4 regions of the Paraburkholderia sp. BR14312 genome follow, and region 1 is predicted to be linked to each of the others. Evidence: predicted binding sites of a transcription regulator. Region 1 holds the regulator's gene; each other region holds the start of a gene.
The links. Region 1 encodes LexA, which represses DNA repair genes until DNA is damaged. Its sites were predicted from a motif close to ACTGTATNNNNATACAGT; they were not measured.

Region 1 (7,621 bases):
CGCACCATCATGAGAATCGCACAGCCTGCAAATCACGCGGGCGGGGAGAAGCGATCATGGCGAGCTATAAAAAAATTCTGCTCTGTTACGACGGCTCGCGCGAAGGCCGCAAGGCGCTGCGGTGCGGCGCCGATCTTGCACTCGATCTGCAGGCCGAGACGCACTTGCTCTCGGTCGTCGACATGCGTTCGACGATCGCCCAGAGCGCCGGCCTGTTGACCGACGTGGCCTGCGGCCGCTTCGAGGAAACGGCGCGCGAGATTCTTCAGGAAGGCGTGGACTGGCTAACTGAGCGCGGCGTGCGCGCTCAGGGGCATTTCGCGTTCGGTCATCCGATCGACGAAATCGCGAATCTGGCCAACGAGCTGAATGCCGACCTCGTGGTGGTGGGCCACCGCTGCCGCACAGGGCTCTCGCGTTGGTGGATGGGCGCCGGCAACACGCCGCTGCTCGACCGCGTTTCGTGCAGCATTCTCGTGGCGTGTTCGTCGGCGGCTGAGGAAAAGCAGCAGCAAGCCGCCGCGTAGGGGATCGAGCGGGCCGGCTCGCCTGGAACCGGCCTGTTAGCGCTGCCACTGCCGATCTGTCTCAGTTCGAGACGTTTCCTTCGCTTAGCTCGACCGCCGAGAGCTTCCACGAGAAGAGCCCGTGACGCTGCAGGATGGCGGCGTAGTGCTCGCCCGTACTGCCGCGGTCCCACGTGAGCGCGAACTCATTGAGGCCGCGATAGCCCGCCGTGGTCACCGGCCGCGCCTCGGGCGCGGGGGTGCCGGATACGGCCGGGGCCGGTGGCGCGGCGGAGGCGGGTGCCGATTGCGGCGGCTCTGCCGATTGCGCGGATGGCGCGCCGGATTCCGCTGGCGGCGGCGCGTGTGGCCGGTCGCCGGGCTTGCCCGTCGGCGGCATGCCATCGAGCAGGGCGGCCACGCCTTCCGGTGTGGCGTAGGCATCCACGAGCGGACTAATCAGTGCCGCGCCAATTACGGCGCCGAGGATCAGCAACGGATTGCTGCTGTGCTGCCCCTCGACGCGCCGGTGCAGCATCTCGCCCACCTGCTGTTTCAGGCTCAGGCGCAGCGCAGGGTAATCGACGTATTCGTTGAGCGCGACGGCGTCACGCGCGTCGGCCGCGGCTTTCATGTGTTTCACCGCGATATAGGGCGACGCATAGGCGTAGCCGATCGCGGCAACGACCATTGCGACGGCGACCGTGATCGCAACGGGCTTTTTCCAGCCTTGGGTCTTGCGCGGGGTAGAGAGAGATTCCGTCATCGGCATAGGGCAAATCGTTTAAACACGGTGTTGACCGCAAACCGGGCCAAACGATCCCGCCCGTAACCTCTTCTCACATTTGGGCAGCGTTGCTGCTTACTTCGCGAGTGCCGCGGGCAGGTCGCTGTGCTGCTCGGCGATGCAGCGGTCGATTGCGCGGCAAACCGCGTCGACCGTGCCGACTAGGATGAGCCGCGACGGACCCTGATAGACGCGCACGGGCGCGCGGCGCATGGGCTGTTCGGTGTTGAGCGTGCTGTTGAGCGACACGCGCGCAAACGCCGGCTGTGCCGAGGGCAGCACGGGCAGGTCGGCTGCGCTGGCCGCCACCATCTCAGGCGAGTCTTCGAAGAGCGAGCCGCTCAGTGCGGCAGCCGAATCGCGGACTTCGCGGACCGCGCACGAGGCGATTCCACGGAGATGGCGAAGGCGGCCGAATTGGCGGAAGGGCAGCAGGCGGGCAAGACGTTCCATGACTCTCTCCAGGTATGCGCAGATGGTGCGCAAACAATGTGCAAACCGCGCTCAGACGGATTCCTTAGAATTCGGTGGGGCGGATCAGCCCGACCGCGATGCCTTCGAGCGCGAATTCCGCGCTGCCGGCCTCGACGAAAATATTGTCGTAATCGGGGTTCTCGGCGATCAGCTCGAGCCCGTTCGGACGGCGCTTCAGGCGCTTGACGGTCACGTCGTCGCCGAGGCGCGCCACGATGATCTGGCCGTCTTTCGCTTCGGCCTTTTTCTGCACGGCGAGCAGGTCGCCGTCGAGGATGCCGGCGTCGCGCATGGAAAGGCCGCGCACCTTCAACAGGTAGTCGGGGCGGCTCGAGAAGAGCGCCGGGTCGCACATGTAGTTCTGCGAGATGTGCTCCTGCGCGAGGATCGGGCTACCCGCAGCGACGCGGCCGACGAGCGGCAGCGAGAGCTGCATGATGCTCGGGTGCGGGAGCGTGAACTGGTGCGGCAGGTCGTCGGGCCCCGGCACGAGGCGGATGCCGCGCGAGGCGCCCGCAGCCAGTTCGATCACGCCCTTGCGCGCCAGCGCACGCAGATGCTCCTCCGCGGAGTTGGCGGAGCTGAAGCCGAGTTCCGCCGCGATCTCGGCGCGCGTGGGCGGAAAGCCCGTGCGCTCGATGGCCCGGCGAACCAGATCGAAAACCTGCTGCTGTCGTGCGGTGAGTTTGGTCATGGCGCCACTGTATGTTTGAACAGGTAACTGTATTTTTATACAGTACTCGCCACTTTTCAAGTGTTACTTGAAGTTCATCGACTGAACGTTGCCATCAGGCCGTTTTCCCGTGTTTGCGCGGATGAAACCGCGCTCTAACAGCGACTTCCTCTGTCCTTACCACTTTTGCGTATTAAAAAATAAGAAAACATCATTTTTAATAATGTAAGGGGATCGCTAGACTGGCCTCCATCGTTAGCTGCGGTTTCATCAATGAGCGCAAACGAGCACACACGAGAACGGAGAACAGATAGATGGGCACGACACATACGGGGCGCGCGGGCTGGCTGAAAACACTGGCGGCAAAACTGGTCATCGGCGTTGCGCCGCTCGTCGGCGTCACGGCGATGGCGGCTATGGTGCCGCTGGCCGCTCACGCGGATACATCGCTGCTCAACGTCTCCTACGATCCGACGCGCGAGCTGTACCAGGACATCAACGAAGCCTTCATCAAGCAGTGGAAGGCGAAGACGGGCGAAACGCTCACCATCAAACAGTCGCATGGCGGCTCGGGCGCACAGGCGCGCTCGGTGCTCGACGGTCTGCAGGCCGACGTCGCGACGCTCGCGCTGGCATGGGACATCGACGCGCTCGCCAACAAGGGCATCGTCGCGAAGGACTGGCAAAAGCGCCTGCCCGACAACGCCTCGCCATACACGTCGACCATCGTGTTCCTCGTGCGCAAGGGCAACCCCAGGCACATCAAGGACTGGGACGATCTGACCAAGCCGGGTGTCTCGATCGTCACGCCGAATCCGAAGACCTCGGGCGGCGCGCGCTGGAACTATCTCGCGGCGTGGGCGTATGCGCTGCACCAGCCGGGCGGCAACGAGCAGAAGGCGAAGGACTTTGTCACGAAGCTCTACAAGAACGCGGGCGTGCTCGACTCGGGCGCGCGGGGAGCCACGACGAGCTTCGTGCAGCGCGGCATCGGCGATGTGCTGATCGCATGGGAAAACGAAGCATTTCTCTCGCTCAAGGAGTTCGGCCCGGACAAGTTCGAGATCGTGGTGCCTTCGGTGAGCATTCTGGCTGAGCCGCCGGTTGCCGTGGTGGACAAGGTCGTCGACAAGAAGGGCACGCGCAAGGAGGCCGAAGCCTACCTGCAGTTCCTCTATAGCGAAGAGGGCCAGGAGATCGCCGCGAAGAACTTCTACCGTCCGCGTTCGGACAAGGTCCCGGCGGCGCTCACGGCGAAGTTTCCGAAGCTCAAGCTCTACACGGTCGACGACACGTTCGGCGGCTGGCCCAACGCGCAGAAGACGCATTTCGCGGATGGCGGCGTGTTCGATTCGATCTATCAGCCGCAGTAAAGCTGTCGAGCAGTCAAGCAGCAGGCGGTCAAGCAGTAAGCGGTCCGCATAACGACGTGATCGCATAACAACGAAGCGCGCCTACGGGCGCGCTTTTCGGCGCGAATCTGCAACGCACGAATCGCGCAACCCATGTCTGGACGATGAGCATGACAACGTTTCGATTGCGCAAGCCCAGTGCGCTGCCTGGCTTCGGTTTGACGCTTGGCATCACGGTGGCCTATCTGAGCCTCGTGGTGCTCATTCCGCTTGCCGCCACCTTTCTCAAGACGGCGACACTCGACTGGAGCCAGTTCGTGCGCGCCGTGTGGTCGCCGCGCGTGATCGCGTCGTACCGGCTCACGTTCACCGCCGCGCTCGGCGGGGCGCTGATCAACGCGGTATTCGGCTTCCTGCTCGCGTGGGTGCTCGTGCGCTATAGGTTTCCGTTCAAACGGGTGATCGATGCGCTCGTCGATCTGCCGTTCGCGCTCCCGACTTCCGTGGCGGGCATTTCGCTCGCCGCCGTGTATGCCGGCAATGGCTGGATCGGCCAGTTCCTGCAGCCGCTCGGTCTGAAGATCGCCTTCACGCCGCTCGGCGTGCTCGTGGCGCTGACCTTCATCGGCTTGCCGTTCGTCGTGCGCACGGTGCAGCCGGTGCTCGAGGACTTCGAGCGCGAACAGGAAGAGGCCGCTGCGTGCCTCGGCGCCTCGCGCTGGCTCACGTTCCGCCGTGTCGTGCTGCCCGCGGTGCTGCCGGCGCTCCTCACGGGTTTCGCGCTCGCGTTCGCGCGTGCGCTGGGCGAGTACGGCTCGGTCATCTTCATCGCCGGCAACGTGCCGATGAAGTCGGAGATTACGTCGCTGCTCATCATCACCAAGCTCGAGCAGTACGACTATGCGGGCGCAACGGCGCTTGCCGTGATGATGCTCTGCGTCTCGTTCGTCATGCTGCTGCTCATCAATTCGCTGCAGTGGTATTTGCAGCGCCGCACGAGCCGGGGTGTAACGGCCGGCAGCGCGCCGAATGCCGTGGTGGCCGCAACCGTCGCGGGAGGTGCGTAATGAGCACGCGGCCGCAACAACGAAGTACGCGCCGGCCGGACCCGGTCACCGAATCACCGTGGGTGCGCTGGCTGCTGACCGGCATTGCGCTCGCGTTTCTCGCGCTGTTTCTCGTGGTGCCGCTCGTCGCGGTGTTCTGGCAGGCGCTGTCGAAGGGTATCGGCTTCTACTTCACGTCGCTCGTCGATCCCGACGCGCTCTCCGCGATCAAGCTCACGCTCATCACCGCGGCGATCGCGGTGCCGTTGAATCTGGGCTTCGGCCTCGCGGCGTCGTGGGCGATCGCGAAGTTCGAGTTTCGCGGCAAGGCGCTGCTCACCACGCTGATCGACCTGCCGTTTTCAGTTTCGCCCGTGATTTCAGGTCTCATCTACGTGCTGCTGTTCGGCGCGCAGGGCTGGCTCGGGCCGTGGCTCGAAGACCGCAACGTGCAGATCATCTTCGCGGTGCCGGGTATCGTGCTCGCCACCATCTTCGTGACGTTCCCGTTCGTCGCGCGCGAGCTGATTCCGCTGATGCAGGCGCAGGGCAACGACGAAGAAGAGGCCGCCCACGTGCTGGGCGCCTCGGGCTGGCAGATGTTCCGCCGCGTGACGCTGCCCAATATCCGCTGGGGTCTGCTGTACGGCGTGATTCTCTGCAACGCGCGCGCCATGGGCGAGTTCGGCGCGGTGTCGGTGGTGTCGGGTCATATTCGCGGCCAGACCGACACGATGCCGCTGCACGTCGAGATTCTTTACAACGAGTACAACTTCGCGGCGGCGTTCGCCGTGGCATCGCTGCTCGCGTTGCTCGCGCTCGTCACGCTCGGCCTGAAGCTGCTCGCGGAGCGCCGCCTTTCGGCGGAACTGCGCGGCGCGGACGAGATTCCCGCCTACGCCGGCCCGCAACCCGTGGCCGTGCAACATGTTTCACAACACGCAGCGCCTCGCGCCGTGCGCCAACCGATTCAAGTAGGGGAGCAGTAAACATGGGCATCACCGTCAGCAATCTGCACAAGCGCTTCGGCGACTTCACCGCCCTCGACAACGTCTCGCTCGACTTTCCGCCGGGCGAACTGGTTGCGCTGCTCGGACCTTCCGGTTGTGGCAAGACCACGCTCCTGCGCGTCATTGCGGGCCTCGAATACGCCGACGCGGGCCAGGTCGTGCTGCAAGGCCAGGACGTGGGCGAGGTGGGCGCGCGCGAGCGCCAGGTGGGCTTCGTGTTCCAGCATTACGCACTGTTCCGCCACATGACGGTGTTCGAGAACGTGGCGTTCGGCCTGCGCGTGAAGCCGCGCAGCGAGCGGCCCTCGGAGGCCGTGATTCGCGAGAAGGTGCATGAACTGCTCAAGCTCGTGCAGCTCGACTGGCTCGCGCAGCGCTATCCGTCCGAGCTGTCGGGCGGCCAGCGTCAGCGCATCGCGCTTGCGCGCGCGCTCGCCGTCGAGCCGAAGGTGCTGCTGCTCGACGAACCGTTCGGCGCGCTCGACGCCAAGGTTCGCAAGGAGTTGCGCTCGTGGCTGCGTCGCCTGCACGACGACCTGCATATCTCGACGATCTTCGTCACGCACGACCAGGAGGAAGCGCTCGAGGTGGCCGATCGCATCGTCGTGATGAATCATGGGCACGTGGAGCAGGTCGGTAGCCCGCAGGACGTCTATGATCATCCGCAGACGGCCTTCGTCTACGAGTTCCTGGGCGCCGCGAACCGGCTGCGCGGTAGCGTCGATGCACGCGGTTTCGTCGCCGAGGGCGCGGCGCAGCCGATCTCCGTGCACGCGAGCTTCGAAGGCCCCGCGCTCGCCTACGTGCGGCCGCACGACCTCGTGCTGCACCGCGAAGCGAGCGATCATCGCGACGGCATCGTCGTCGACGTGCGCCGCGTGGTGACGCTGGGCGGCTCGGTGCGCGTGGAGCTGGAAAGCCGCACGGGCGGCGCGCTCGAAGCCGAGCTCGACCGCGAGTCGTGGCGTGCGCTGGGCCTTTCGGTCGGCGAGGGCGTGACGGCCGTGCCGCGCGGACTTCGCGTATTTCCGGCGCAATGAGCGCTGTAAAAAGCGGCGCAGCAAGCGTTACAGTGCTCACATCGACAAAAACGAATAATCGGTCAGCAGTCCCGGAGAGAAGACCATGAATTTTCAGCAGTTGCGTTTCGTGCGCGAAGCCGTACGGCAGAACATGAACCTGACCGAAGTGGCGAACGTGCTGTATACGTCGCAATCAGGCGTTTCCAAGCAGATCAAGGATCTCGAAGACGAGCTCGGCGTGGACATTTTCATTCGCCGCGGCAAGCGCCTGACCGGCCTCACGGAGCCTGGCAAGGCCGTGCATCAGCTGATCGAGCGCATGCTGCTCGACGCCGAGAACCTGCGCCGCGTGGCGCGCCAGTTCGCGGACCAGGACAGCGGCCACCTCGTGGTCGCGACGACGCACACGCAGGCGCGTTACGCGCTGCCTAAGGTCGTGCACCGGTTCCGCGAAGTGTTTCCGAAGGTCCATCTCGCGTTGCGTCAGGGCAATCCGCAGCAGATCGCGCAGATGATCATCAACGGCGAGGCCGACATCGGCATCTCGACCGAGGCGCTCGACCGCTTCCCCGACATCGTCACGTTCCCGTGCTACTCGTGGCATCACGTGGTGGTCGTGCCGAAGTCGCATCCGCTCGTGGGCCGCGAAAATCTCACGCTCGAAGACGTGGCCGAGTATCCGGTCATCACCTACGACCAGGACTTCACGGGCCGCTCGCACATCGACCAGGCGTTCGCGAAAGCGAGCGTG
Region 2 (7,621 bases), on a different contig from region 1:
GTCTGATCGTCGCGATCGCCGGCTGGCAGTTTCCGGTCAATCTCGCGATCAGCTCGGTGCTCGCGGGCGTGGTGTTCGCACTCTGGCCGGTGATGTGGATCGTCGTCACGGCGATCCTGCTCTACAACATCGCGCTGCGCTCGGGCCGCTTCGCGGCGTTTCGCATGTGGTTGCTCGACAATCTGCCCAACGACCGGCGCATCGTGCTCGTCGTGGTCGGCTTCTCGTTCGGCGCGCTGTTCGAAGGGATTTCCGGCTTCGGCACGCCAATCGCCATCACGAGTTCGCTGCTCATCATGCTCGGCTTCCCGACGCTCGAGGCCCTGACCTTCACGCTCATCTTCAACACGGCGCCTGTTGCGTTCGGTGCGCTCGGCGTGCCGATCACGGTGCTCGGCGCGGTCACGCACCTGCCCGCCGATCTGCTCGGTCAAATGGTCGGCCGCCAGTTGCCGTTCTTCGCCTTGCTGCTGCCGTTCTATGTCATTGCGATCTACGCGGGCATGGGCGGCATGCTGCGCATCTGGCCGGTGCTGCTCGTCTCGGGCGGCAGCTTCGCCCTCACGCAGTTCATCACCGCCAACTTCATCAACTACAGCCTCACCGACGTGCTCTCGTCGCTCGTCTCGCTGATCCTCACCATCCTGTTCCTGCGCGTGTGGAAGCCCGCGCCCGATCCGCGCTTCGCCATCAAGGTCGATCGCGCGAAGGAAGCGCGCGGCACCGTGACGGGCGCGCAGGGCTGGTATCCGTGGATCATCGTCGCGGCCGTCGTGATCATCTGGACCGTCGCGCGGGTCTTCACGATCGGCGAGGTGAAGGTGCCGTGGCCGGGCCTCGACAAGGCCGTCTACATCACGCTCTACAACACGCCCTATGGCGCGATCTGGGACTTCCAGCCGCTCGCCACCGGCACGGCGATTCTCGTCGCGGCGATCATCACCGCGTTCGTCGTGCGCCTGAAGCCCGCCGATTTCGGCGTCGCGATCGTCGATACCTGGGTGCAGACGCGCATCGCCATCCTCACGGTCGCGACCATCGTCGGGCTCGCGTTCCTCATGAACTACTCGGGGCTCACCTATACGCTGGGTCTCGCGGTGTCTTCGGTCGGCGCGTTCTTCCCGCTCGTTTCGGCCTTCCTCGGCTGGGTCGCGGTGTTCCTTTCGGGCAGCGACACCTCGGGCAATGCGCTGTTCGGCAACCTCCAGGTGGTAGCCGCGAAACAGCTCAATCTCAACCCCATCCTGATGGCGGCGACCAACTCGTCGGGTGGCGTCATGGGCAAGATGATCTCGCCGCAAAACATCGCGACGGGCGTCGCCACCACGGACCTCAAGGGCCAGGAAGGCATTGTGTTCGCGAAGACGTTCAAGCACTCGATCCTGTTGACCGTGTTGCTCGGCATCCTCGTGTGGCTGCAGCAGAACGTGCTCACCTGGATGATTCCGCACTGAGTACGGCTCGCCCGCGGGCATGAAAAAACCCGCCTGCGCGGCGATGCGCAGGCGGGTTTTCTTTTGCGGCCTTGAGCCAGACAACGCTGGCTCGAGCGTGCGCGCAATGCTTAGTGCAGTTCGTCGACCACGAGGCTCATGATCTCCTGCGCCGGACGCGACGAGTCGATCTGGCCGCTGTCGTCCACGATCGCGACGCGCGTCTGGTTGTCCGTCACGGCGCGTACGTTGAGCTTGTACTGCTTCGCGGTCTTTTCCTTGCGGCCGTGGAAGATCTGGTTCCAGAAGCCCTGCTCGTCCGAGCTGTGGTCCTTCGGATCGACATAGCGCACGTAGTAGATGCCCTTCGTGCGGTCGCGATCGTCCACCGTGAAGTTGGCGCGGTCGAGCGCGATGCCCACGCGCACCCATGCGCGGTCGTACGGCTCACCGAGCGTGAGCTCCGACGAAGTGTACTGACCCGACGTGCCCTGCGCGTTCGACGAGCCGCTGCCCGATTGCTGGCCCACGGCCGCGACGTTCTGCGCGGCCATGGCGGCCGCAGCGGCGTCCGGAGCCTTCGACTTCGCGTCGGTGCCCTTGCTGTTGGCCTTGGCGTCGGCTTCGGCCGCGACCTGCGCGTCGGGCACGCCCGGCTTCGCGTTCGCGAGCGTCATCATGAGGCGCTTGAGGTACTCGGCTTCGAGCGCGGGATCGTTGGGCTTCGGCACCCACTTGCTGGTGTCGTTGTTGGTGCCCGAGAGCTGTTCGCTCAGACCCTTCTGGCTGATGAACACATAGGTGCCGCCGCTGGGCGACGTTTCGAGGCGCGTGCGGTACTTGTTGCGCTCGGCGGTCACATACGAGTTGCCCGTGGCCCACGAGAGCGTGTTGCGGATGAGGCCGTCGCTGATCTTCGGATGGGTTTCGTTCCAGTCCGTTTCCATCACGCCCTTGTCGCGCTGGTCGACCACGAGCAGAAAGCCTTGTTCCTGCCAGAAGCGGCGCACTTGCGCCCAGACCTGCTCGGGCGTGCGGCTGTCGATGACGAGCCAGCTTTCCGTGCCGTCACGCTGGATATGCATGCCCGGCACCTGCGGGACCACCTGGGCCTCGTCGGACTGCGGCGCGGCGGCCTGGGTCTGCTTGAGCGAGGACAGCGAGGTTTCGCCGCCCTGCGGCGCGAGCGAGCGCTGGTCGGACGCTTCGTCGAGCATGTTCGGCGGCACAGCGAGCGAGGACTGCTTCGCCTTGGCGTCACTACGGTAATCGATCTTGCCTGGCGTCGGCGAGCTGCAGCCGGCGACCAGCCCGCCCGCCATCAGAAGCGCGAGCGCGCGTGCGGCAAGACGTTGATGAAAATCACTCATGTTCGGGTAATCCCTTCGGCTACGCCACGGCCAGTTTCCGTGGATCAACCAAACATTTTACCGGTCCGGCGGCCCGCTGTGCAAAAACCACGGGGTGGCACGCAATCCAGGCCCGATATCCGCAGCGGCGACGCGCGCCGAACCGCGGTCGCGGCACGGCAGACCGACCGCGCCTTAACATTCATCCACATTCGATCCGGCGCGGCGAACCTACTGAAAAGCCGCCAATTTCCTTTTGGATCAACGCATTAACTCCTCCCCACGCGCAAACGCTGCTTTGCGCTGTGCCGCCCTCCCGGCCTGGGACGCTCGCAAGAACGACCCTGGTGCTAATTTCATCTCGAAATCTCAAAAAAGATTCGTAAATAGCAGGACCGGAGAGCGTCATGAAAACTTGCAGCCTCACCCAGGCGGGCCGCGCCGCAGCCTTCGCCTGCGCGCTCAATTGCCTCGGCTTCGCCGCCGCGCCGGCCCGGGCCGCGCTCGGCGACACCGCGACCGTACCGGCCGGCGCCGCCCAACGCAGCATCGGTGGCGGCGCCGGCCGCGTCGTCAGCTACGTCGACGACAACGGCACGACCATCAACGCCTATGTGGGCAGCGCGGCCGGGACGGTCTTCGCGTACACGTGGCAGGGGCCGGCTCAGCCCAACGTGGGGGCACTACTGGGCCGTTACGCAGCCGACTGGCGCAGCGCCGCCGCGGCGCTTCACGCCACGGGCCGCAACGGCCTGCACGCTGCGCGCGTGGACGGCGCTCAGGTCGTGGTCGAGACGGCCGGCCACATGCGCGCCTACGTGGGACGCGCGTGGCTGCCCGCCGCACTTCCCGCTGGCGTGAGCGTCGGGGATCTCCAATGAAGGCCCGCTCCCGGCGCCTCGCCCTCGTCGCCCCCCTCGCGCTCTTCTCGCTTTGCGCCGCGCTCACCGCGTGCGGTGGCGGCGATGCCGGAACCGCGTCCGCGAGCACAGGCGCCGCGGAACCCGCCAGCGCCCCAACTGCCTCGAGTGCGCCGTCGACCGCCGGCACGAGCCGCACGATTCCGCAATCGACCACGCCCAATGTCGTGGCCGTCACGGTGGGCCCGACACCCACCTCGACGCGCAACATGCTGATGACGAGCGTCACGGTCTGCGTGCCGGGCACCGCGGACTGCGCGAGCGTCGACAACGTCCAGGTCGATACCGGCTCCCAAGGCCTGCGCCTGCTCGCTTCGGCGCTGCCGGCGGGCTTCTCGCTGCCCCCCGTGCCAGCCGGTGCGGGGGTCGACGTCGCCGGCGAATGCGCCGTGTTCGGCACGGGCTACACGTGGGGCACAGTGCGCAGCGCCGACGTGAAGCTCGCGGGCGAGACTGCCGCTTCATTGCCGATCCAGTTGATCGCCGACCCGGCCGTGCCCGCGTCAGCGCCGGACGGCTGCGCCGGCAGCGGCCTCGCGATGAACAGCGCCGCCACGCTGCGCTCGAACGGCATTCTCGGAGTCGGGCCGTTCAGCGCCGATTGCGGCGTGTCCTGCGTCAGGGCGGCCGCCACGCCGTGGTACTACGCCTGCCGCGCGAGCGGCTGCACGGCGAGCGCGCAACCGCTTGCGCAACAAGTCAGCAACCCGGTGGCGGGCTTTGCCACCGACAACAACGGCGTGATCATCGACCTGCCGCCCCTGGCCGACAGCGGCGCGTCCGGGGTGAGGGGGTCGATGATCTTCGGCATCGGCACGCAGGCGAACAACGCGCTCGGCAGCGCGACGGTGCTGCGCGCGAACTCGGGCACCGGCTATGTGAAGACGACGACATCGGACGGCACGGTCTACTCGCTGAGCTACCTCGACACGGGCTCGAACGCGCTGTACTTCAACAGCCCGACGATGACGCGCTGCGGGTTCTGGTATTGCCCGAGTTCGCCGGTCAGCCTCGGTGCGACGATAGCCGGCATCGACGGTGTGGGCGCTTGCGTGACCTTCGCGGTCGCAAGCTCGACGACGCTGCTCGCCACCGGCAACTGGGCCTTCAGCAATCTCGCTGGCTACAACGGTCGCGCGTTCGGCTGGGGACTGCCGTTCTTCTTCGGGCGCCGCGTGTTCACGGCGATCGCCTTGCAGGACACACCTGCAGGCAGCGGACCATTCTTCGCGTTTTGAGCGCGCCGGCGATCACCGGAGTCTTATCAGCTACAAACGACGAAGGCCTCTTGCGAGGCCTTCATGAGCGCAGAATGCGCCAACGACGGGTGCGGCCGTAGCAACGCCACGGCGAGCAGCGTGCGTTCGTTTTAATCGTTGGCGGCGTTCGGGTCGGGCGTGGTCTTCGCGAGCTTAGGCGGCGCGAGCCAGCGGAACGTCGCGAGGCCCGACTCGTTGAAGGTGCACTCCGCGGCCGCCGGTGTGCCGACGGCCTTCTTGATACCAAGCTTTGCGACCAGCGCGGCGACCGGCGTGGTCGGCTTGCCCTCTGGCGTGCCGCCTTGGGCGACCGGAGCGGTGGGAACCGAAATCGTGCCGGGCAGCGCCGCCGCCTGCACCATCGGCGCCGTGACCGTGGGCGCCTCGTTGGCGCCCTGCGCCGTGGTGGACGCCGCCGCCGATGCCGCCGATGCGGCCGAGGCAGACGGCGCCGACGCGACCACGGCGGCCGAAGCCGCGCCGTTCTCGAGCTGCCCTTCGACCACCACACGGGCGCCACGATACGTCGTCGCGCTATGCGTGACCTTGAGGTCGCCGAGCGTCGTCTCGGCAAGGCGGCTACGCATCGCCTCTTCGCAGGCGCTGGTGTTGCGGTACTGCGCCGCGCATCCCGCGAGCAGGGTGACGGCGGCCGCGAGGCCGGCGAAGCATGCGTTACGTGTGTTCATCGCTCATCCGATTTTCAGGCTGCGGCAATTGTAGCGTACGGGGCGGGGAATCCCTGACGGCGCTCGCGCCCACCTGCGACCCTGCTATCATCGCTGCTGTATATCCGTACAGTGCCACGCGTGCTTCCCGACTCTCCCGATCCGTTCTATTACCTCGCGAACTTCGAGCGTGCGCTAGCGTGGCTCGACGCGCGCTGCGCCGACCTGTTCGACGACGCCGAGCGCCGCTTCGCCGACGAATTCGTGCAGGTGCCGCAAGCATCTCGCGCGCTCTTCGTGCGCATGCTGATGCGTAAGGGTCCCTATTTTCGCGCCAGCCGGCTCGCGTACGACGAGATCGGCTGCCCGCGCGCGGCTGCGGCACCGCTCGTCGCGGCGGGTTGGCTCGACGACGCGCCCGCACTCGATCTCGGCGCGCTCGCCGCGCTCGTGACGAAAGCCGAACTGCAAGCGCTCGCCGAGCGACTTGGCATCGCGCTCGAAGCTCGCGCCACGCGCGCGGCAACGCTCGAGGCGCTCGATGCACACTATGCCGCCGCGCCCGAACCGCGCGACTGGCGTGCGTGGTTCCCGGCTTCGTCCGACACTGTGCTTTTGTTCGCGAGCGCCCCGCTCTGCGAGCGCCTGCGCCTGATGTTCTTCGGCAACCTGCATCAGGACTGGTCGGAGTTCGTGCTCGCCGACCTCGGCGTCTTTCGCTACGAAAGCGTGCCCTTCGATCACGCCTCGCGTGCGTTCCAGCGACGCGAGGACATCGACGCGTATCTGGCGCTGCGCGATTGCCGCGACGGACTCGAGAGCGCCGCCGAGACCCAGGACTTCGACGCTGCCGGCGCCATCACCGCAACACTCGCAGCACTCGACGCGCTGGCCCCGCGCACGCACGCGAACGCCTGGCTGCGCGCTCGCCACGACAAGCTGCGTCACGCCGCGGGGCTCGCCGCCGAGCGCGCGGGCGAACCCGAACTCGCGTGGCGCGCTTATCTCGACTGCGCTCACCCTGAATCGCGTTACCGCCGCGTGCGTGTGCTCGAACAACTGAACCGACGCGAGGAAGCGCTGGCGCTCGCGCAGACCATTGCCGATGCGCCCGCGAACGAAGAGGAAGCGCAGCGCGCGGCGCGCACGCTCGGGCGTCTCGCGCGCACCCGGGCGAAGTCGAAGACGAGCGCCGGGCCGGGGTTCGCGCAGCTCGAACTCGCGCTGCCCGCGGCGCCTGGCCCACTGCGCGTCGAGGAAGCCACGCGCATCGAGCTCGCCACGCCGCAAGCGCCCGTGTTCTATGTCGAGAACACGCTGATCAACGCGCTCTTCGGCCTGCTCTGCTGGCCCGCGCTGTTCGCGCCGATGCCAGGCGCGTTCTTCCACCCGTTCCAGCGCGGCCCCGCCGACCTGCACGCCGCCGACTTCGTCGCACGACGTGCTTCGCAGTTCGAAACATGTCTCGCCGAACTCGAAACGCGCGCCTACCGCGAGTCGATTGTGCGCCGCTATGCGGAAAAATCCGGCATCCAGTCACCGTTCGTCGCGTGGCCCGCATTGAGCGACGAACTGCTCACGCTCGCCCTCGACTGCTTCCCCGCCGCTCATCTGCGCCTGTGGTTCGAGCGACTGCTGCGCGAACCCGTCGCGAACCGCTCGGGTCTGCCCGATCTCGTGCGCTTCTGGCCGCACGAGCGGCGCTACGAACTGATCGAGGTGAAAGGCCCCGGCGACCGCTTGCAGGACAACCAGCGCCGTTGGCTGGCCTATTGCGTGCAGCACTGCATGCCGGTTTCCGTATTGCAGGTGCGTTGGCCCAACCTGCCAGACGAAGCCGACGACAGCGCCGGCCAGGCGCTGCCCGCGCCATGAGCTACACGGTGGCCGTGCGCACGCTGTGCGAGTTCACCGCGAAGCGCGGCGACCTCGACTTGCGCTTCACGCCCTCGCCCGACGCAAGCGACGGCCGCGCCGGCCACGCCGCCATCG
Region 3 (7,621 bases), on a different contig from region 1:
GAGCGGTGCACTTCGGCGGGGGCGTCCTGGCGCAGCGCGAGCTCGGCTTGGGTGCGCAGGCCCGCGAGCGGCGTTTTCATCTGATGCGCGGCGTCGGCGATGAAGCGCTTTTGCAGCTCCATGTTCTGTTCGAGGCGCGTAAGCAGGTCGTTGAACGAGGTGACGAGCGGCTCGATTTCGGGCGGCGCGCGGCGCGCTTCGAGCGGCGAAAGATCGTCGGGGCGACGCATGCGGATGTTCGACTGCAGCGCGTGCAGGGGAGCGAGGCCCCGCGAGAGCCCGAACCACACGAGCAGGATCGCGAGCGGCAAGATCACGAACTGCGGCAGGATCACGCCCTTGATGATGTCGTTGGCGAGCTGGCGGCGCTTGTCGAGCGTTTCCGCGACCTGCACGAGCACGGGTTGACCTTGCCGATCGCCGACGCTCGGATGCGTTGGCTCCACGGTCGTATAGGCGACGCGGATGTCGATGCCACGCAGCGTGTCGTCGCGGAATTCGACGAGGCCCGGCGGCGGGCGGTCGTCGTCGTGCGGCAGCGGCATGTCGCGATCGCCGCCGATCAGCTCGCCACGGCTGCCGAGCACCTGATAGAACACGCTGTCGACGTTATCGGCGCGCAGGAAGTCGCGCGTGGAGGCGGGCAGTGTCAGCTCGGCCACGCCGTTGACGGGCTGGATCTGGCGCGCGAGCACATAGGCGTCGGTTTCGAGCGCGCGGTCGAACGGGGCGTTGGCGATCGATTTCGCCACGAGATACGTGACCGCGATGCTCATCGGCCAGAGCAGCAGCAGGGGCGCGAGCATCCAGTCGAGAATCTCGCCGAAGAGCGAGCGCGGGCGGGCCTCGGCGGCGGCTTCGGCTTCGTCGGGCGGGGCGAACGGATTGGCGTAGCGGGCGTCGCGCGCGTCGTCGTCGAGGGCGTCGGCCGCGGATGCGGTCGCGCCCGAGACGCTGTCGGCCGGGCCGGCCACGCCTGCGGCGCCCTTGGGCGGCACGGCGCGCGCGATGGGAGGACGCCCGGCCATCGTCGATCCTGCCTACTTGAAGTGGTGGCTGGCGGGCATCGCCGGCGCGGCGTCGGGCGTGCCGGCCTCGGTCCGGGCGGGCGTCTGGCCTGCGCCGGCCTGCGCTTCCTTCGCCTCCTTTTCGAGGCAGTAGCCGAGCCCGCGCACGGTCACGATGCGCACGCCGCCCGCTTCGATTTTCTTGCGCAGCCGGTGCACGTAGACTTCGATGGCGTTGTTGCTGACTTCTTCGCCCCATTCGCACAGGTGGTCGACGAGCTGCTCCTTCGAGACGAGCCGCCCGAGCCGCTGCAGCAGCACTTCGAGCACGCCCAGTTCGCGCGCGGAAAGATCGAGCACCTGGTCGTTGATGCGCGCAATGCGCCCCACCTGGTCGAACGCCAGCGCGCCGTGCCGCACGACGGTCGGGCCGCCGCCCGCACCCCGCCGCGTGAGCGCACGCACGCGCGCTTCGAGCTCGTTGAGCGCGAAAGGCTTGGCCATGTAGTCGTCGGCGCCGAGGTCGAGGCCTTTGACGCGCTCGTCCACGCTGTCGGCGGCGGTGAGGATCAGCACGGGCAGGTTGGAATTGCGCGCGCGCAAACGGCGCAGCACTTCGAGGCCCGGCATTTTCGGCAGGCCCAGATCGAGGATCAGGAGGTCGAACGACTGCATCGACAACGCGGTATCGGCATCCACGCCGCTACGCACGTGATCAACGGCATAGCCCGATTGGCGGAGTGATCTCACGAGTCCATCCGCGAGTATGCTGTCGTCTTCGGCAATGAGGATTCGCATGTTGCGCCAGCGTCGCCTTCGAGGCTTTTAGACCTCGTAGTCAGGCTCGTAACACCCGCGCCGCGCCGCGTCCTTGAAGGCGCGGCCAGGCGACGCGCGGCGGTCTCCCGAAATTCGCGGTTCTGGATAGCCAGAAAGGCTTGCCAAAACCACTGTTTTTTTATACAGTGTCTGCGTTCGTGTGCATTAGCCCGAATGAGGCGTGCGCATGGTCACGAGACGCCGTTCATCATAGCAAAGGACGATTCATGGAAGATAGCAAGAAAGGCTCGGCTGGGCTGACTGCTGAAAAGAGCAAGGCGCTGGCCGCCGCGCTCGCGCAGATCGAAAAGCAGTTCGGCAAGGGGTCGATCATGCGACTCGGCGACGGCGAGGCGGTCGAGGACATCCAGGTAGTCTCCACCGGTTCGCTCGGCCTCGACATCGCACTTGGCGTGGGTGGTTTGCCGCGCGGCCGGGTGGTCGAGATCTACGGTCCGGAATCGTCGGGTAAGACCACGCTCACGCTGCAGGTCATCGCCGAAATGCAAAAGCTCGGCGGCACGGCGGCGTTCATCGACGCGGAACACGCGCTCGACGTGCAATACGCCGCCAAGCTCGGCGTGAACGTGCCCGAACTGCTCATCTCGCAGCCGGACACGGGCGAGCAGGCGCTCGAAATCACCGACGCGCTGGTGCGCTCGGGCTCGATCGACATGATCGTGATCGACTCGGTCGCGGCGCTCGTGCCGAAGGCCGAAATCGAAGGCGAAATGGGCGACTCGCTGCCGGGTCTGCAGGCGCGTCTGATGTCGCAGGCGCTGCGCAAGCTCACCGGCACGATCAAGAAGACGAACTGCATGGTGATCTTCATCAACCAGATCCGCATGAAGATCGGCGTGATGTTCGGCAACCCGGAAACCACCACGGGCGGCAACGCGCTCAAGTTCTATTCGTCGGTGCGTCTGGACATTCGCCGCATCGGTTCGATCAAGAAGAACGACGAAGTGATCGGTAGCGAAACGCGTGTGAAGGTCGTGAAGAACAAGGTCTCGCCGCCGTTCCGCGAAGCCGTTTTCGACATTCTCTACGGCGAGGGCATCTCGCGTCAGGGCGAAATCGTCGACCTCGGCGTGCAGGCCAAGATCGTCGACAAGGCGGGTGCGTGGTACAGCTATAACGGCGAGCGCATTGGCCAGGGCAAGGACAACGCACGCGAATTCCTGCGCGAGAACGCGGACATTGCTCGCGAGATCGAAAACCGCATCCGCGAGTCGCTTGGCGTGAGCACGATGCCGGACGGCGTCAAGGACTCCGGCGAAGTCGAAGTCGCTGACGAAGAGTAAGTCCACCAGGCTCTCGTAGATAAGGCAAGCTGATGCGCAAGGGCGGGTCACCCACGTCCTCGCCTTCCGGCGAGCAGGCGAACCCGCATGCGGGTTCGCCTGCGGACAGGGGCGTCGAACGGCGCTCCGCCGTCAAGCCTGCCGACTCGCGCACGAGCCGTTCTGGCCATTTGAGCCGCGACGCCCAGGCGGGCGATCGCGGTTTTGCGCATTCTGGCGCCGCGTTTTCTTCGCCCGCCGATCTCAGCGACGATGGCGGCGCGGTCTTCGAAGTCCCGTTCGAGGCGTTCTTCAGCGGGGCGGATGAAGAGGCGGCAAACGTGCCGCCAGAACCGCTGTCCGAACCCACATTCAAGCGATCGCGTCGCGCGCCGCTCGAAACAGCGCGCGAATCCAGCGCGCCGCAAGCCGACCAATACGAGCGCAGCTCGGCCAGCCGCGCCGCACGCGCCAGCGAGCGCGAAAAGTCGTCCACGGCGAAGCAGCGCCCCGAGCGCTCCCTCAAGGGCCGCGCGCTCGGCTATCTTTCGCGCCGCGAATACAGCCGCGCCGAACTCTCGCGCAAGCTCATGCCGTACACCGAGGACGCCGACGCACTCGAAGTGCTGCTCGATTCACTCGAACGCGAGGGCTGGCTCTCCGACGCGCGCTTTGCCGAAAGCGTCGTGCACCGGCGCGCGTCGCGCGTGGGGGCAGGGCGTATCGTCAGCGAACTCAAGCGCCACGCGGTGGGCGAAGCGCTCATCGAAGAGGTGAGCTCGCAACTGCGTGAGACCGAGCTCGTCCGCGCCCGCACGGTCTGGCAGAAGAAGTACGGCCAGTTGCCCGAGACGCCCGCCGAACGCGCGCGCCAGGCGCGCTTTCTCGCGGCGCGCGGCTTCTCGATGTCGATCATCGGCAAGATCCTCAAGGGAATCGACGAAGACTGGTCCGATAACTGAGCCGGCCGTCTCGAAAAATCCGCTCAGGCAAGTCCCCGCCCGGCCTGTGTGTTCGCGGCTGTCTCAAATACTCGGTATGTTAAAATCACGAGGTTTTCCAATCCGGTCTTACCTTTAGCATGCCGCTTTCTCCGCCCGTGCCCCGCCAGTTGCGCCATCAGCGCGCCATCCGGGCGGTTGCCTATGAGCGCGAAGACGGCCTGTGGGACATCGACGCGTGCCTGACCGACCACAAGCCACGCGACGTGCCGCTCGCCGCCGGTGTCCGGCCCAATGGTCTGCCGATCCATGAACTCTGGCTGCGTATTACGATCGATCGCAAGCTCAATGTCGTCGACGCCGAAGCGTCGTCCGACTGGGTGCCTTACGACGGTCAGTGCCAGAACGCCAATCCCGCCTATCGGGCCCTTATCGGGCTCAATCTCCTCGACAATTTCCGCCGTGAAGCGGGCCGGCTCCTCGCCGGCACGGTCGGCTGCACACACCTCACAGAAATGTTGGGCGTTTTGCCGACCGCTGCGATCCAGGCGTTCGTCGGGGCAGTGTGGGACACATCGAATGGCTCGCCGGGTGAAGCGCCCGGACCGGAACTCGGCAAGACCGCCGGAGGCAACGAGGCCGCCGGTGAAAAGCCGCCCTTCCAGCTTGGCCGCTGCCACGCGCTGCGGTTCGACGGGGAGGCGGTGAAGCAGTTTTATCCGCGCTGGTATGGCCATGTGCCGCGTTCGATAGAGCGTGGCGCGGAAACCCCCGGCGTGCGCGACAGCCGGAGCCCGGGCCAAGAGGGCAGGGCCGACGCCGTCTCGCATGAATAACAACAGCGGAATCGAAGTTCACTCCAACTCTCAGACTGAAGGAATCACGCATGAAGATTCACGAGTACCAGGGTAAGGAAATCCTGCGGAAATTCGGAGTCGCGGTCCCGCGCGGCATCCCGGTGTTTTCGGTGGATGACGCGGTCAAGGCCGCTCAAGAGCTGGGCGGTCCGGTTTGGGTCGTCAAGGCGCAGATCCACGCTGGCGGCCGCGGCAAGGGCGGTGGCGTGAAGGTTGCCAAGACGATCGAGCAAGTCCGCGAATACGCGAACCAGATCCTCGGCATGCAGCTCGTCACGCACCAGACCGGTCCGGAAGGCCAGAAGGTCAACCGTCTGCTGATCGAAGAAGGCGCCGACATCAAGCAGGAACTGTACGTCAGCCTCGTCGTCGATCGCGTGTCGCAAAAGATCGTTCTGATGGGTTCGAGCGAAGGCGGCATGGACATCGAAGAAGTCGCCGAAAAGCACCCGGAACTGATCCACAAGGTCATCGTCGAGCCGTCGACGGGTCTGCTCGACGCTCAGGCCGACGACCTCGCCGCGAAGATCGGCGTGCCGGCTGCTTCGATTCCGCAAGCCCGCGCCATCCTGCAAGGCCTGTACAAGGCATTCTGGGAAACCGACGCATCGCTGGCTGAAATCAACCCGCTGAACGTCTCCGGCGACGGCAAGGTCATCGCGCTCGACGCGAAGTTCAACTTCGACTCCAACGCGCTGTCCCGTCATCCGGAAATCGTCGCTTACCGCGACCTGGACGAAGAAGATCCGGCTGAAATCGAAGCCTCGAAGTTCGACCTCGCATATATCTCGCTCGACGGCAACATCGGCTGTCTGGTGAACGGCGCAGGCCTCGCCATGGCGACGATGGACACCATCAAGCTGTTCGGCGGCGAGCCGGCGAACTTCCTCGACGTGGGCGGTGGCGCCACGACCGAGAAGGTCACGGAAGCGTTCAAGCTCATGCTCAAGAACCCGGGCCTGAAGGCGATCCTCGTGAACATCTTCGGCGGCATCATGCGCTGCGACGTGATCGCAGAAGGCGTGATCGCTGGTTCGAAGGCCGTGAACCTGAACGTGCCGCTCGTCGTGCGCATGAAGGGCACGAACGAGGACCTCGGCAAGAAGATGCTGGCCGAATCGGGCCTGCCGATCATTTCGGCAGACAGCATGGAAGAAGCCGCGCAGAAGGTCGTCGCGGCTGCCGAAGGCAAGTAATTCTCACCGGACACGAATGGCGGCGTGCCGGCGCGAAATCCGCAACGCAAGGCGCGGATGACGCGACGCGCGGCGCCAAACGAAAAGAGGTCAATACATGTCGATTCTGATCAACAAAGACACCAAGGTCATCACGCAGGGCATCACCGGCAAGACCGGTCAGTTCCATACCCGCGCGTGCCGTGAGTACGCAAACGGCCGCGAAGCGTTCGTCGCTGGCGTGAACCCGAAGAAGGCCGGCGAAGATTTCGAAGGCATTCCTATCTACGCGAACGTGCGTGAAGCGAAGGACGCCACCGGCGCGACCGTTTCGGTCATCTACGTGCCGCCGGCAGGCGCTGCTGCTGCGATCTGGGAAGCCGTCGAGGCCGACCTCGATCTCGCGATCTGCATCACGGAAGGCATTCCCGTCCGCGACATGATCGAAGTCAAGGACCGTATGCGCCGCGAAGGCCGCAAGACGCTGCTCCTCGGCCCGAACTGCCCCGGCACGATCACGCCGGACGAGCTGAAGATCGGCATCATGCCGGGTCACATTCACCGCAAGGGCCGCATCGGCGTCGTGTCGCGTTCGGGCACGCTGACGTATGAAGCGGTTGCCCAGCTGACCGCGATCGGCCTCGGCCAGTCGTCGGCAGTCGGTATCGGCGGCGACCCGATCAACGGTCTGAAGCACATCGACGTCATGAAGATGTTCAACGACGATCCGGATACGGACGCCGTGATCATGATCGGCGAAATCGGCGGTCCGGACGAAGCGAACGCCGCTGAGTGGATCAAGGACAACATGAAGAAGCCGGTGGTTGGCTTCATCGCGGGCGTCACGGCGCCTCCGGGCAAGCGCATGGGCCACGCCGGCGCGCTGATCTCGGGCGGTGCGGATACGGCCGACGCGAAGCTGGAAATCATGGACGCGTGCGGCATCAAGGTGACGCGCAACCCGTCGGAAATGGGTCGTCTGCTGAAGGCGATGCTGTAAATTCGAAATGCGCCTCCACTCGTGCATCATGTATGCGCGGGCGGCCGGCGTTTTTTGATATGCTTGCGGAATCCTTTCACGAGGTTTCCGAACAAAGAGCGAGGGAGCCAGTCATGGCCTCCTCGCTTTTTTATTTGGCTCGCCGTATGAGCCGCCTATCCTGAGTCACGGCTGAGTCTTCGTCTCCATGCTCGAGTTTTTCGCGACGCTCCACTGGGGCGCTGTCATCCAGATCATCGTCATCGACATCCTGCTCGGCGGCGACAACGCCGTGGTGATCGCGCTCGCCTGCCGCGACCTGCCTTCGCAGCAGCGCATGCGCGGCATTCTGTGGGGCACCGCGGGCGCGATCGCGCTGCGCGTGGTGCTGATCGCCTTCGCCGTGGTGCTGCTCAACGTGCCGTTCCTCAAGTTCACAGGCGGCCTGCTGCTGCTGTGGATCGGCGTTCGGCTGCTCGCGCCCAGTCAACTCGAGCACGCCAACGTGAAGCCTGCCGAAAAGCTGATGGGCGCGATCAAGACGATCGTCGTTGCCGACG
Region 4 (7,621 bases), on a different contig from region 1:
CACGAAGGTGCTGGAGCCGCTCGCGGACAAGCTCAACGCCGCACTTGGCGCATCGCGCGCAGCCGTCGACGCGGGCTATGTGCCGAACGACTATCAGGTCGGACAGACTGGCAAGATCGTCGCGCCGCAACTGTATGTGGCGGTCGGCATCTCGGGTGCGATCCAGCATCTGGCCGGCATGAAGGACTCGAAGGTCATCGTCGCGATCAACAAGGACGAAGAAGCACCGATCTTCAGCGTGGCCGATTACGGCCTCGTGGGCGACCTGTTCACGGTCGTGCCGGAACTCGTGAAGGAACTCGGCTGAATCCGGCCGGTGTATCGAGCGACGAGCGCCGCGTATCATGATTGAACGCGTGGCGTGAGACGAAGCAGCAAAGGGGCGCCGCGGCGCCCCTTTGTCATTTGAGGAACCGCATACCGACAGGAGGAGACTGAAATGTACCAGGCGCCCACGAGCGACATGCTGTTCGTCATGAAGGAACTGGCCGGCCTCGAAGAAATCGCCAACTTACCGGGCGGCGAAGACGCCACGCCCGAAACGGTCGAAGCGGTGCTGCACGAAGCCGCTAAGCTGTGCGGCGAAGTGCTCGAGCCGCTGAACGCCGAAGGCGACCGCAATCCGAGCCGCTGGGAAAACGGCAACGTGCACGCCACGCCCGGTTTCAAGGCGGCATTCCGGCAATACGTGGAAGGCGGCTGGCAAGGCGTGCAGCATCCTCAGGAATACGAAGGACAAGGTTTGCCGAAGCTCGTCGGCACGCCGTGTGTGGAAATGCTCAACGCGGCGAACCTTTCGTTCGCGTTGTGTCCGCTGCTCACCGACGGCGCCATCGAAGCGCTCCTCACCGCCGGCAGCGAAGCGCAAAAGCAGCGCTTCGTGCCGAAGCTCATCTCCGGCGACTGGACCGGCACGATGAACCTCACCGAGCCGCAGGCGGGCTCCGATCTCGCCGCCGTGCGCACGCGCGCCGAGCCGCTAGGCGACGGCACGTACAAGGTGTTCGGCACGAAGATCTTCATCACGTGGGGCGAGCACGACATGGCGGAGAACATCGTCCATCTCGTGCTCGCGCGCACGCCCACGGCGCCCGAAGGCGTGAAGGGCATTTCGCTCTTCATCGTGCCGAAGTTCCTCGTCAACGAAGATGGCACGCTCGGCGCGCGCAACGATGTGCACTGCGTATCGATCGAACACAAGCTCGGCATCAAGGCGAGCCCGACCGCCGTGCTGCAGTTCGGCGACCATGGCGGCGCGATCGGCCAGTTGATCGGCGAAGAGAATCGCGGCCTCGAATACATGTTCATCATGATGAACGCCGCGCGTTTTGCGGTGGGCATGCAGGGCGTGGCCGTCTCCGATCGCGCGTACCAGAAGGCGCTCGCCTATGCGAAGGAGCGCGTGCAGAGCCGCCCGGTGGATGGTTCTGCGAAAGCGGCAGTGAGCATCATCCATCACCCCGACGTGCGCCGCATGCTCGCCACGATGCGTGCGCTCACCGAAGCCGCGCGTGCGCTCGCTTACGTGGCGGCCGGCGAGAGCGACCGCGCGCATGGCGACCCCGACGAGGCGGCCCGTGCGCGGCATCAGGCGCGCTACGAGTACCTCGTGCCGATCGTGAAGGGCTGGAGCACCGAACTCGCGCTGGAAGTGACCAGCCTCGGCGTGCAGGTGCATGGCGGCATGGGCTTCATCGAGGAGACGGGCGCGGCGCAGTTCTACCGTGACGCACGCATTCTGCCGATCTACGAGGGCACGACGGCGATCCAGGCGAACGATCTCATCGGACGCAAGACGCTGCGCGACGGCGGCGCGGCGGCAAAGGCGCTGCTCACCGATATCGCGCAGACCGTCGACGCGCTGGCCGCACAACGAGGCGCGGCGTTCGAGTCGATGCGCAAGCATCTCGCGGCGGGTAAGGATGCGCTGGCATCGGCCGTGGACTTCGTGCTCGCGAAGACGAAAAGCGATCCGAACGCGGTATTCGCGGGCAGCGTGCCGTATCTGAAGCTGGCGGGCATCGTGCTGGGCGGCTGGCAGATGGCGCGCGCCATGCTCGCCTCGCAGCGTCTCATGCAGGAGGACCCGAAGTTTCATGGCGCGAAGATCGCCACGGCGCAGTTCTACGCGCAACACGTCTTGCCGCAGGCGGTGGCGCTCGAAGCGGCGATCGTCAGCGCCAACGGCAGCGAGGGCGTGCTGGCGCTAGCGGAGGATCAGTTCTGACGCAGCCGCGCGCTACTCACAGCGAGAAATGAAACACGGCGCCCTGGCGGCGCCGTGTTCGTTCACGCAGCGTGGCTGGCTTCAGGCATACGCCGGACGATGCGAGCCTTGCGTGTCGCCGAGATAGCGGTGCACCGAAAGATCGTCGGCGCGGATGGCGGGTTGCTTGCCCGAGATCAGGTCGGCGAGCAACTGGCCCGAACCGCACGACATCGTCCAGCCGAGCGTGCCGTGACCCGTGTTCAGGAACAGGTTCGAGATCGGCGTGCGGCCGACAACCGGCGTGCCGTCCGGCGTCATCGGGCGCAGGCCGGTCCAGAAGGTGGCCTTCGTCGTGTCGCCGCCGCCCGGGAACAAGTCGTTGACGCACATTTCGAGCGTTTCACGGCGCGCTTGCTTGAGCGTCTTGTCGAAGCCGACGATCTCGGCCATGCCGCCCACACGGATGCGGTCGTCAAAACGCGTGATCGCGATCTTGTAGGTTTCGTCGAGCACGGTCGAAACCGGCGCGGCACTCGCATTCACGATCGGCGCCGTGATCGAATAGCCCTTGAGCGGATAAACCGGAATCTTCACGAGGCCCGCGAGCATCTTCGTCGAGAAGGAGCCGAGCGCGACCACGAACGAATCGGCGCGCACCAGCTCGCTGCCGCATTGCACGCCCGCGATACGGTCGCCCTGCATGGCGAGGCCGTCGATCGGCGTGTTGTAGCGGAATTTCACACCCAGTTGTTCGGCCATGGCGGCGAGGCGCGTGGTGAACAGCTGGCAGTCGCCGGTTTCGTCGCCGGGCAGACGCAGGCCGCCGGTGAGCTTGCCCGACACCGCGGCGAGCGCCGGTTCTGCGCGGCCGAGTTCGGCTGCGGTGAGCAGTTCGTACGGAACGTTCGCGTCCTTGAGCACGGCGATGTCCTTCGCTGCGCCTTCGAACTGCTGCTGCGTGCGGAACACCTGAAGCGTGCCGCCCGTGCGGCCTTCATACTGAATGCCCGTGTCGGCGCGCAACGCCTGCAGGCAGTCGCGGCTGTATTCCGCGAGACGCACCATGCGGCCTTTGTTGAGCGCGTAGCGTTCAGCCGTGCAGTTCTGCAGCATCTGCCACATCCACTGCAGCTGGAACTTCGTGCCGTCCAGACGAATGGCGAGCGGCGCGTGCTTCTCGAACATCCACTTGATCGCCTTGAGCGGCACGCCCGGCGCGGCCCACGGTGCGGCGTAGCCCGGCGAGATCTGTCCGGCATTGGCAAAACTGGTTTCGAGCGCGGGACCGGCCTCGCGGTCGATCACCGTGACTTCGTGGCCCGCGCGGGCGAGATACCAGGCGCTGGCCACACCGACCACACCACTGCCCAACACGACGACTCGCATAGCTGCTCCATATAGTTTCGTTGAGCTACGCCGCGTTGCCGGGCCCTTGGAAGCCGTCTTTTGGCACCGATAGGGAAGAAGGCATGGAAATCCGGGTGTAGCCAGTATTTGTAGCTATGCTATTGTTGTATGTCCAGGTTTTGTTATCGTATTTTTCAGATTTTCGGGAAGAAATCATGAGAACGCAGCGCCAACCGGTCCGCGCGCTCGACCGGCTCGATCACCGCATCCTGAAGCTGCTCCAGGAGGACGGCCGCATGGCGATGAAGGACCTCGCGGAGCAGGTCGGGCTCTCGGTCACACCGTGCATCGAGCGCGTCAAGCGCATGGAGCGCGACGGCGTGATCACGGGTTACTTCGCGCGTGTGAATCCCTCGGTGCTGGGTGCGGCGCTGCTCGTGTTCGTGGAGATCACGCTCGATCACAAGAGCGGCAACATGTTCGACCAGTTCCGCCGCGAGGTGCAGAAGATTCCCGAAGTGCTCGAATGCCATCTCGTCTCGGGCGACTTCGACTATCTCATCAAGGCGCGCATCGGCGAGATGGCCGACTACCGCAAGCTGCTCGGCGACATCCTGCTGCAACTGCCGGGCGCCGTGCAGTCGAAGAGCTACGTGGTGATGGAAGAGATCAAGGAGACGCTGACCATCGCCGTGGGGGAATGACGAGGGTCACTGTGGCGGCTGAAAGCGCCCCGTTTTTAGGACTCGACAACGCGGATCGATACTGTATATTTATACAGTATCGATCCGCGTTTTCTTGTCTATTCCGCTTAAGCCGTGACCGACTCCCATCACCCCGATCCCGACGCCTGGTATCCCGTTGCGCCGCCCACGGCGCGCAAGGGGCGCGGGGCGGTCACGAACCTGCAAGGGCGCTACGAAGTCGACCAGCGCGAAGCGTTCGACGACGGCTGGCAGCCCACGGGTGTCGGCGGGGAGCGCGATGGTGATGGCGATGAAACCGGCGAGCCCAGGCTGCGCACCGAAGTCTTCGAAGAGCGCGCGAAGAGCATCCTCACACGCAACCAGTCGCCGGACATTCCATTCAACGTCTCGCTCAATCCGTATCGCGGCTGCGAGCACGGCTGTATCTATTGCTTTGCGCGGCCTACGCACAGTTATCTCGGCCTTTCGCCGGGGCTCGATTTCGAGAGCCGAATCTACGCCAAGGTCAATGCGGCGGAGTTGCTCGCGCGGGAAATCGCCAAGCCGTCGTACGAGCCCGAACCGATTGCGCTGGGCGTGAATACCGACGCCTGGCAACCGGTGGAGCGCGACCTGCGCATCACACGCCGCGTGGTCGAAGTGCTGGCGGAACGGCAGCATCCGTTCGCGGCCATCACGAAATCCTCGCTGATCGAGCGCGATCTCGACCTGCTCGCGCCGATGGCCGCGCGCCAGCAGTTCATGGCGGCAATCACGATCACCACACTCGACGCCGATATCGCCCGCTCGCTCGAACCGCGTGCGGCGACACCCGCGCGGCGGCTGCGTACCATCCGCACGCTCGCCGAAGCCGGTGTGCCGGTCGGCGTGAGCATCGCACCCGTGATTCCGTTCGTGACCGAGCCCGACATGGAGCGCGTGCTCGAAGCCTGCGCCGAGGCCGGTGCGACAAGCGCGAGTTACATCGTGCTGCGTTTGCCGTGGGAGGTCGCGCCGCTGTTCCAGGACTGGCTGGCGGCGCACTTCCCGCAGCGCGCCGAGCGCGTGATGAGCCGCGTGCGCGACATGCGCGGCGGCAAAGACTACGAATCGGCGTTTTCGCAGCGCATGAAGGGAACGGGGCTGTGGGCCGACCTGCTCAAGCAGCGCTTTCATCATGCCGTGCGGCGCCTCGGGCTCAACGAGCGGCGCCACGGCATTCTGGACATGTCGGCGTTCGTGCAGTCGAGGACCGTGCGCGAGAAGCCTCAGCTCGACCTGTTCTGAGCCGTTACTGCGCGATTTACTGCGAGAGCGCCTTCGCGGCCTCGACTTGCGACTCGAAGTACGTTTGAAACGAGAGTGCGAGTCCCGTCATCAGCAGGAACGCGCCAATCAGCAGCGAGAAGATCACGACGAAAATCACCGTCCAGCCCGAGCGGCTCGTGCGGCCTTTCTCCACGAACGCGGCGTTGAACTGCGCGTCCCATTTGGCGTCGGGGCGAAGTCCGTAGACGATTGCCGCCAGAAACGCCGAGAGGACGGACACCGCGCCGATCACGGCGAGCACCCAGCCGGGAATCGAGGCGCGCTCGGTGGCGACGAGCAGCATCACGCCCGGAATGCCGAGGAGCGTGCCGAACAAATGCGCCCAGCCCCACACGTCGCGCGGGCCATACAGGTAGAAGCGGTGGGCGCCGAGACTGCCAAACAGGAAGGCGAGGGCGGCGGTGAGCGTCTTGGAGCGAAAGCGTGCGAGGTTCTTGTCGTTGGGCATGGGCTCGGGCGAAACGTGGGCGTCGGCCGCCATGAGCGCATTACGTCGAACGCGCACGGGCCGCCGGGCATTGTATGCCGCACGACGCGCTTGCAGCACAAGCGCACGCTTATGCCCGGCACCATGGTCTGCCCGCGTCACGGTTTCGTGTAGGTCACGCGATAAATCGCGCCCGCATAGTCGTCGCTGACGAGGAGCGATCCGTCGGGCAGCGGCAGCACGTCGGCGGGGCGGCCCCATTGGGTCTCGTCTGAATTGAGCCAGCCCTGCGCGAACACTTCCTGGCGTGCGTTCGTGCCGTCCGGGTTGGCGATCACGCGCACCACGCGATAGCCGACCTTCTTGCTGCGGTTCCACGAGCCGTGCTCGGCGATGAAAATGCTGTTCTTATAGTCGGCCGGGAACATCGAACCGGTATAGAAGCGCATGCCAAGCGACGCCACGTGCGCGCCGAGCTTGAGGACGGGGGGCGTGAAGCCGCTGCACGGATGGCCTGCGCCGAACTCGGGGTCGGCGACATTGCCGCCGTGGCAATAGGGAAAGCCGAAGTCCTCGCCCACGTGCGCGAGGCGGTTGAGCTTGTCGTCGGGGATGTCGTCGCCGAGCATGTCCCGGCCGTTGTCGGTGAACCAGAGCTCATGCGTCTGCGGATGCCACGCGAAGCCGACCGTGTTGCGCACACCGCGGGCGATGGTCTCGTAGTGCGAGCCGTCGGGCTCCATGCGCCCGATCATCGCGAAATGCATGCGCTGCGGGTCGCTGACCGGCAGACAGACGTTGCACGGCGCGCCTTGCGGCACGTAGAGCTTGCCGTCGGGGCCGAAGGCGATGAACTTCCAGCCGTGGTGGCGCTCGGCGGGCAGCGAATCCGTGACGACGACGGCTTTGGGCGGATCGTCGAGATGACGGTCGATGTCGTCGAGCCGCACGATCGACGACACCGCTGAAACGTACAATGCGCCGTTGCGCCAGGCCACGCCCACCGGCATCGTCAGTCCCGAGGCCACGATATGGCGCTTGATGGCTTTGCCGTCCTTGAGTTCGAGCGCGTAGACGTCGCCGTCCGTACTCCCCACATACAGGAGGGTGCCGTTGCCTGACTGCGTCATTTCGCGCGCACCGGGCAAGTCGGCGGACAGCACCTCGATGTGGAAGCCCGGCGGCAGCTTGATGCGCTCGATGGGAAGCGCCGCTTGAGCGAACGGCGCCGCGAGCAGGGCGGCGGCAAAGGCGAGACACGCCGCTGCAAAGCGTCGGGCCGACTCGCGAGACACCGGAAAAAAGGAGCTGCCACCCACGCCGCCGCCACAAACGCGAGGCAGCCCTTGCACGAGTCGTCTGAAAGTCGCCACAATTCGCTCCAGGGCCCGCCCATCGTGGGCATGAGCCGCAGTTTGACCGCTTTGTTGACCGCTTTGTCTCGCCGCTTTCCGCGCGCCGGCGTGCAATTTCCCGTTAAGTGTTTGTTATGCCTCCGGTTTCGGGCTATAATCGCATGTTTCAGTAGTCCCGAACCCCCGGTTTTCAAGGATTTTCGTATGGTCATCATCCGTCTGGCACGCGGCGGCTCGAAGAAGCGCCCGTTCTACAACATCGTCGCAA

Region 2: AB3X98_RS12810 (VRR-NUC domain-containing protein) is a predicted target of LexA. The motif match lies at 5,746-5,763, and genes of this name have one in related genera.
Region 3: recA (recombinase RecA) is a predicted target of LexA. The motif match lies at 1,957-1,974, and genes of this name have one in related genera.
Region 4: AB3X98_RS07005 (PA0069 family radical SAM protein) is a predicted target of LexA. The motif match lies at 4,321-4,338, and genes of this name have one in related genera.

The regions. Positions count from the first base shown of each region.
Region 1 covers NZ_JBFPKI010000007.1:284,055-291,675, reverse strand. The annotation lists gene AB3X98_RS21440 (universal stress protein) at 57-527, shown strand; gene AB3X98_RS21435 (DUF2939 domain-containing protein) at 589-1,272, opposite strand; gene AB3X98_RS21430 (hypothetical protein) at 1,369-1,746, opposite strand; gene lexA (transcriptional repressor LexA) at 1,811-2,461, opposite strand; gene AB3X98_RS21420 (sulfate ABC transporter substrate-binding protein) at 2,755-3,813, shown strand; gene cysT (sulfate ABC transporter permease subunit CysT) at 3,963-4,859, shown strand; gene cysW (sulfate ABC transporter permease subunit CysW) at 4,859-5,827, shown strand; gene AB3X98_RS21405 (sulfate/molybdate ABC transporter ATP-binding protein) at 5,830-6,888, shown strand; gene AB3X98_RS21400 (CysB family HTH-type transcriptional regulator) at 6,974-7,621, shown strand, end outside.
Region 2 covers NZ_JBFPKI010000004.1:154,100-161,720, reverse strand. The annotation lists gene AB3X98_RS12835 (L-lactate permease) at 1-1,454, shown strand, start outside; gene bamC (outer membrane protein assembly factor BamC) at 1,565-2,803, opposite strand; gene AB3X98_RS12825 (DUF2844 domain-containing protein) at 3,190-3,663, shown strand; gene AB3X98_RS12820 (DUF3443 domain-containing protein) at 3,660-4,940, shown strand; gene AB3X98_RS12815 (hypothetical protein) at 5,072-5,650, opposite strand; gene AB3X98_RS12810 (VRR-NUC domain-containing protein) at 5,771-7,504, shown strand; gene AB3X98_RS12805 (ATP-dependent DNA helicase) at 7,501-7,621, shown strand, end outside.
Region 3 covers NZ_JBFPKI010000002.1:594,504-602,124, reverse strand. The annotation lists gene AB3X98_RS08630 (sensor histidine kinase N-terminal domain-containing protein) at 1-1,028, opposite strand, end outside; gene AB3X98_RS08625 (response regulator transcription factor) at 1,041-1,805, opposite strand; gene recA (recombinase RecA) at 2,054-3,130, shown strand; gene recX (recombination regulator RecX) at 3,163-4,071, shown strand; gene AB3X98_RS08610 (DUF2889 domain-containing protein) at 4,191-4,886, shown strand; gene sucC (ADP-forming succinate--CoA ligase subunit beta) at 4,937-6,103, shown strand; gene sucD (succinate--CoA ligase subunit alpha) at 6,201-7,082, shown strand; gene AB3X98_RS08595 (TerC family protein) at 7,270-7,621, shown strand, end outside.
Region 4 covers NZ_JBFPKI010000002.1:257,466-265,086, reverse strand. The annotation lists gene AB3X98_RS07025 (electron transfer flavoprotein subunit alpha/FixB family protein) at 1-307, shown strand, start outside; gene AB3X98_RS07020 (acyl-CoA dehydrogenase) at 440-2,227, shown strand; gene AB3X98_RS07015 (D-amino acid dehydrogenase) at 2,309-3,595, opposite strand; gene AB3X98_RS07010 (Lrp/AsnC ligand binding domain-containing protein) at 3,772-4,260, shown strand; gene AB3X98_RS07005 (PA0069 family radical SAM protein) at 4,375-5,529, shown strand; gene AB3X98_RS07000 (NINE protein) at 5,546-6,052, opposite strand; gene AB3X98_RS06995 (sorbosone dehydrogenase family protein) at 6,157-7,236, opposite strand; gene rpsP (30S ribosomal protein S16) at 7,558-7,621, shown strand, end outside.